Regions from separate parts of the Citrobacter telavivensis genome, predicted to be linked through region 2. Evidence: predicted binding sites of a transcription regulator. Region 2 holds the regulator's gene; the other holds the start of a gene.
The links. The regulator LexA, encoded in region 2, represses DNA repair genes until DNA is damaged. The targets are predictions, from matches to a motif close to TNCTGTATGTACATACAGNA.
Positions count from the first base shown of each region.

Region 1: the regulator LexA is predicted to act here: its motif matches at 2,292-2,311, upstream of metR (HTH-type transcriptional regulator MetR).

Region 1 is NZ_JBGUBF010000010.1:20,267-23,685, forward strand. Features, by position in the region: gene metE (5-methyltetrahydropteroyltriglutamate--homocysteine S-methyltransferase) at 1-2,107, opposite strand, end outside; gene metR (HTH-type transcriptional regulator MetR) at 2,343-3,296, shown strand; gene bioP (biotin transporter) at 3,184-3,419, opposite strand, start outside.
Region 2 is NZ_JBGUBF010000006.1:63,790-67,208, forward strand. Features, by position in the region: gene plsB (glycerol-3-phosphate 1-O-acyltransferase PlsB) at 1-946, opposite strand, end outside; gene ACERJC_RS20245 (diacylglycerol kinase) at 1,117-1,485, shown strand; gene lexA (transcriptional repressor LexA) at 1,609-2,217, shown strand; gene dinF (MATE family efflux transporter DinF) at 2,302-3,419, shown strand, end outside.

The sequences.
Region 1 (3,419 bases), on a different contig from region 2:
ACTCTACGCTCGGGACGTTCGGTGAGTGAATGTCATACACGCCCGGTCCAATTTCGTTTGGATAGTCGAACTCTTCAAATGACTCCAGCAACTCCATGTCGGAACGTGAGGTCTCAATGGTTATCACGTCGGCATCCAGCGCGGCGATAGAATCCATGATGTCGTTAAACTCGCAGTAACACATGTGGGTGTGGATCTGGGTATCATCCTTCGCCACCGCTGCATTGATACGAAATGCCTCCACGCCCCACGCCAGATAGGCGGCCCAGTCGCTACGGCGCAGCGGAAGCCCTTCACGTAGTGCGGGTTCATCAATCTGGATGATGCCAATGCCTGCCGCTTCAAGATCTGCCACCTCGTCACGTAGCGCCAGCGCGATCTGTTTGGCAATCGTTTCACGGCTGACATCTTCACGCGGGAACGACCAGCAAAGAATCGTCACCGGGCCGGTCAGCATCCCTTTCACCGGTTTGTCGGTCAGAGACTGGGCGTATTTCGCCCACTCGACGGTAATCGCTTCCGGACGACTAACGTCACCGATCACCACCGGCGGTTTAACACAGCGGGAACCGTAGCTCTGCACCCAACCGTTCTGGGTGAAGACGAAACCGTCCAGATGTTCACCAAAATATTCGACCATGTCATTACGCTCGGCTTCACCGTGAACCAGCACGTCCAGCCCCAGTCGCTCCTGCTCAACAATCGCCTGCTTGATATGCTCCGCGATGCCGGTGCGGTAGTGGTTGGCATCGAGATTGCCCTTTTTGAAGTCCAGACGCAGGCCGCGGATTTCAGTGGTCTGCGGGAAAGAACCGATAGTGGTCGTTGGCCAGGCCGGCAGGTTGAAGCGCGCACGCTGGGCTTCAGCACGCACCTCGTACGGGTTCGCACGCTGGCTGTCCTGTGCGGTGATGGCCGCCAGACGTTTTTCCACTGCCGCATTGTGTACACGGGTTGAGTGGCGACGCGCCTGAATCGGTGCGCTCCATTCGGCGATGGCGGCGGTATCGCCGCTGTTCAGCGCATCGCGCAGCAGCGTCAGTTCGCCACATTTTTGCAGAGCAAAGGCAAACCAGCTCTTCACTTCCTCATCCAGACGCGTTTCGACGCTCAGGTCGATCGGGCTATGCAGCAGCGAGCAGGAAGAAGCCACCCACAGCGCACGAAGGCCTACGATATCGTTAATCTGGGCATATTTTTCTGTCAGATCGGCACGCCAGACGTTACGTCCATTGACCAGACCAGCAGACAGCAGCCAGTCAGACGGCAGGCGTTTGTGCAGCGCCGCCACGTCATCTTTACCGTGGACCAGGTCAACGTGCAGCCCCTGTACCGGCAGCGCGGTAATGGTATCAAGGTTCGGCGTCACGCCTTCAAAGTAAGTGGTCAACAGCAGTTTCACCTGCCCGGAAAGTGCATCGTAGGCCGGTTTGAAGGCGTTCAGCCACGCCTGCGGCAGCTCCAGCACTAACGCCGGTTCGTCAATCTGCACCCACTCGATACCGCGTTTTGCCAGCTCAGCCAGCACCTGTTTGTACACCGGCAGAATGTCATTCAACAGGCTCAGGCGGTCGAACGATTCGCCTTTCACTTTCCCCAGCCACAGGTACGTCACCGGCCCCAGCAGCACGGGTTTCACCTTGTGACCCAGCGCCAGCGCCTCGTCCACTTCATCCAGCAGCTGTGTCCAGGTCAGTTTGAACTGCTGACCTTTAACGAACTCCGGCACCATGTAGTGATAGTTGGTGTTAAACCACTTGGTCATTTCCGCCGCTGCCGCAGGTTCACCGGTCGGCGCACGACCACGACCAATGCGGAACAGCGTGTCGATATCGACACAACCGTCTTTGCTCTGATGACGAGCCGGCACATTGCCGAGCAGCAGGCTGGTGGTCAGAACATGGTCATACCAGGCGAAGTCACCCACCGGCAGAAGATCGATACCCGCTTGCTTTTGTTGATCCCAGTGGCGCGCTCGCAGCTCGCGGCCCACCGCCAGTAGCTCTTCACGGGTCGCATTACCCGCCCAGTAGCTTTCTTGCGCTTTTTTCAGCTCGCGACGCAGGCCAACGCGAGGGAAACCGAGGGTGTGATTCAATATTGTCATTTTACTGCCTCTAATTATATGTAAATCCTATGGATTTTGAATTTAGGGAAGGCGGCAAGTTTGCTCATCCCCGGGAGCTTACTGAAGTAAGTGACCGGGGTGAGTAAACGCAGCCAACGCACCATAAATTTAAAAGACGAAGGATTTTGGACGTCCAGATGTTTACACATCCATATTTGACAGTTACTGTATATTCCTCAAGCGCAATTTGTTCATGCCGAAGTGAAGGACTTTCATGATCGAGATTAAACACCTGAAAACGCTCCAGGCGTTGCGGAATACCGGGTCGCTGGCAGCCGCCGCGGCGACGCTGCATCAAACCCAATCCGCCTTGTCTCACCAGTTCAGCGATCTGGAGCAGCGCCTTGGCTTTCGGCTATTTATTCGTAAAAGCCAGCCGCTACGTTTCACCCCTCAGGGTGAGATCCTGCTACAGCTGGCCGGTCAGGTCCTGCCGCAAATTAACCGCGCGTTGCAGGCCTGCAACGAACCGCAGCAGACTCGTCTGCGCATCGCTATTGAGTGTCATAGCTGTATTCAGTGGCTGACCCCGGCGCTGGAAAACTTCCGCGCTAAATGGCCGCAGGTGGAGATGGATTTTAAATCCGGCGTGACGTTTGACCCCCAGCCCGCGCTCCAGCAGGACGAACTGGATCTGGTAATGACCTCTGACATTCTGCCGCGCAGCGGGCTGCACTATTCGCCAATGTTCGATTTTGAAGTTCGCCTGGTGCTGGCCCCCGATCATCCGCTGACCAGCAAGACACAGGTAACGCCGGAAGATTTAGCCAGCGAAACGCTGCTGATCTATCCGGTACAGCGCAGTCGACTGGACGTCTGGCGCCATTTTCTTCAGCCCGCAGGGGTCAGCCCGTCACTGAAAAGTGTGGATAACACCCTGCTGTTGATTCAGATGGTGGCAGCAAACATGGGCATTGCCGCCCTGCCGCACTGGGTCGTGGAAAGTTTTGAACGCCAGGGTCTGGTGGTGACCAGAACCCTGGGGGATGGCTTGTGGAGCCGTCTGTACGCCGCCGTGCGTGACGGAGAGCAGCGTCAGCCGGTGACTGAGGCGTTTATTCGATCGGCGCGCAATCACGCCTGCGATCATCTGCCATTTGTACGGAGCGCGGAGCGACCCATTTTCGATGCACCCACAGTGACGCCAGTATCACAGCCGCACCCGTAATAAAGCTCGGCCAGTGAGGCTGTTGGTGCCAAATCGCCAGATTGACCAGCAGTCCTGCGGGCACATGCATGTTGTTCATAATACCCAGCGTGCCCGCATCGACCTGTGTGGCACCGTAGTTCC
Region 2 (3,419 bases):
AGAGCAACAGATAGTCCATGTGGCTGCGGTGGCAGGGAACATAGACAATTTCGTGCCCGTCGTGCGCCAGCTGGCGCACGCGCTCAGCGTTGTGAACGTTAATCCCCTGATAGAGCCGGTTCCAGGTGAAGCCCAGGATACGGTCAGTCAGGCGAATCATCTCGTATGAGAAGTTGGCGGCGATCTCTTCCATCAGCGCAATCGCGTTTTGCTGCGCCTTTTCATGGGAGATTTTCTTGCTGCGCGCTTCATCTTCTACCGCGCGGGCAATCGCTTTGGACGCCAGCAGCTTGTTGAAGAGATCCTGACGTGCAGGCAGACGTGGCCCCACAGCAGCCAGTCGCTGACGGGCAAAGTGCATACGCGCCACGCGTGCCAGTTTCTGCGCAATGATTTTATCCGTGCCGTGCTCATCGGCCATGCGGCGCAGGGAGACGGAAGGAGAGAAACGGACAAAGCTGTCGCGACCCAGCCAGGAGACGGCAACGAATTTCTGGATGCCGTTAAGCATACGCAGCGGCGGGTTAACCTCACCCTTCTCGCGACCCGGTGAGCGTCCAAACATCACCGACACCGGCACCATTTGCACATCCAGATCCGGATTGCTGCGATGCAGGTCGAGATAGTTATGGAACAGCTTAATGGACTCTTCTTTCGGCGTGTAATAGGTGAACACCCGCGGTCCGCCGTGAATGAACACATAGCGCGGTAACTGCGTGCCATCGATCTCCAGCGGCTCTAATGGGTCGGGGAGATCGTGCGCCAGGCATTGCGCGCGCAGCGTCAGCAAGTCCGCTTTGGAGTTGTACGGTAAAACGTACATAATTGGACGAGAGGTATCGAGTCCTAACTCCGGGGCAGGATCTGCCGGAATAGACTTGCTTTTTACCAGTACGCTTAATGGTAAATTCAGGATTTTGTAGTAAATTCGTGGCCAGCCGGACATAAACGATGTAAAGCCTCTGGTTAATAATGCAATTGCGTTGCAAGGATATCAGAAAGTCATGTGAATTTCTGGTGTATCCCGTCATACTTCGCGCCGCGTTGCCTTAACTCGAATCACATGAGTTAACAAGACAATGTCATTGACGCCAATAATGCAAAAAGGTTCTTTTAATGGCTAATAATACCACTGGATTCACCCGAATTATCAAAGCCGCAGGCTATTCCTGGAAAGGTTTTCGCGCCGCGTGGATTAACGAGGCCGCGTTCCGTCAGGAGAGCGTGGCGGTTTTGCTGGCCGTGGCTATCGCCTGTTGGCTGGATGTGGATGCCATTACGCGCGTGCTGTTGATTGGCTCCGTCATGCTGGTCATGATTGTTGAAATCCTGAACAGCGCCATCGAGGCCGTGGTGGACCGTATTGGTTCTGACTATCACGAACTCTCTGGTCGCGCAAAAGATATGGGCTCGGCGGCGGTGCTGCTCTCTATCATTGTGGCGCTGATCACCTGGGGCATCCTGCTGTGGACACATTTTCGCTAAGGTTTTTTCGACCCTGATTCCATAACAAGTTAAATCTGCTGTTGAATGTGCAGTTTGTGGTTCCAAAATCACCTTTAGCTGTATATACTCACAGCATAACTGTATATACACCCAGGGGGCGGAATGAAAGCGTTAACGGCCAGGCAACAAGAGGTGTTTGATCTCATTCGGGATCACATCAGCCAGACAGGTATGCCACCGACGCGTGCAGAGATCGCACAGCGTTTGGGGTTCCGTTCCCCAAACGCGGCTGAAGAACACCTGAAAGCGCTGGCGCGTAAAGGAGCAATTGAAATCGTCTCCGGCGCTTCTCGCGGCATTCGACTGCTGCAGGAAGAAGAAGAGGGTTTACCACTCATCGGTCGTGTTGCGGCGGGCGAACCCTTGCTGGCGCAGCAGCACATTGAAGGCCATTATCAGGTGGATCCGTCTTTGTTTAAGCCGAATGCCGATTTCCTGCTGCGCGTCAGCGGAATGTCGATGAAAGATATCGGCATTATGGATGGCGATTTGTTGGCGGTACACAAAACCCAGGATGTGCGTAATGGCCAGGTGGTTGTGGCGCGTATCGACGACGAAGTGACGGTCAAACGCTTGAAAAAACAGGGCAACAAAGTTGAGTTGCTGCCTGAAAACAGCGAATTTAAACCTATCCTGGTTGACCTTCGCGAACAGAATTTCACCATCGAAGGATTGGCCGTTGGCGTCATCCGTAACGGTGAATGGCTGTAGTATTCCTGTAGGCCGGATGAGGCGTTTACGCCGCCATCCGGCACTCTCACCACTCTCGTTATAACCTCTTCTCAGGCTCGCTCCATGCCGTTTTTTGCTTCTGCTGACAAAGCGCTCTGGCGTCTCGCCTTACCGATGATTTTCTCCAATATCACCGTTCCGCTGTTGGGACTGGTGGATACGGCGGTCATTGGTCACCTGGACAGCCCCGTGTATCTCGGCGGGGTGGCGGTGGGGGCGACGGCAACCAGTTTTCTGTTCATGCTCCTGCTCTTTTTACGCATGAGCACGACCGGGTTGACGGCGCAGGCGTTCGGTGCGAAGAATCCTCAGGCGCTGGCGCGGGCTCTGGTGCAACCGCTGATCCTGGCGTTGGGCGCAGGGGCAGTGATTGCGCTCTTTCGTACACCGATTATCGATCTGGCGCTGCACATTGTGGGTGGTAGCGAAGCGGTGCTGGAACAGGCAAGACGGTTTCTGGCCATTCGCTGGCTGAGCGCCCCGGCATCGCTGGCGAATTTGGTACTGCTCGGTTGGTTACTGGGCGTACAGTACGCGCGTGCGCCGGTGATCCTGCTGATTGTCGGCAATATCCTGAATATTGTGCTCGACCTCTGGCTGGTGATGGGGTTGCACATGAACGTGCAAGGGGCCGCGCTGGCGACGGTGATCGCGGAATATGCGACGCTGCTGATCGGTTTGCTGATGGTGCGCAAGGTGTTGCACCTGCGTGGCGTCTCCCTCGTTATGCTCAAACAGGCCTGGCGGGGAAACATTCGTCGTCTTCTGGCGCTCAATCGCGACATCATGCTGCGTTCACTGCTGCTGCAACTCTGCTTTGGCGCTATCACCGTGCTGGGGGCCAGACTGGGCAGCGATATCATCGCCGTTAACGCCGTATTGATGACGCTGCTGACGTTTACGGCCTATGCGCTGGATGGCTTTGCTTACGCCGTGGAGGCGCATTCCGGTCAGGCCTATGGTGCCCGCGACGGCAGTCAGTTACTGGAAGTCTGGCGTGCCGCGTGCCGTCAGTCTGGTATCGTCGCGCTGCTGTTTTCACTGGTTTATTTACTCGCCGGCGAACCGATCGTTGCGCTGCTGACATCACTACCGCAAATCCAACAACTGGCCGATCGCTACCTGCTCTGGCAGGCGATTTTGCCTCTGGTCGGCGTCTGGTGCTATCTGCTGGATGGCAT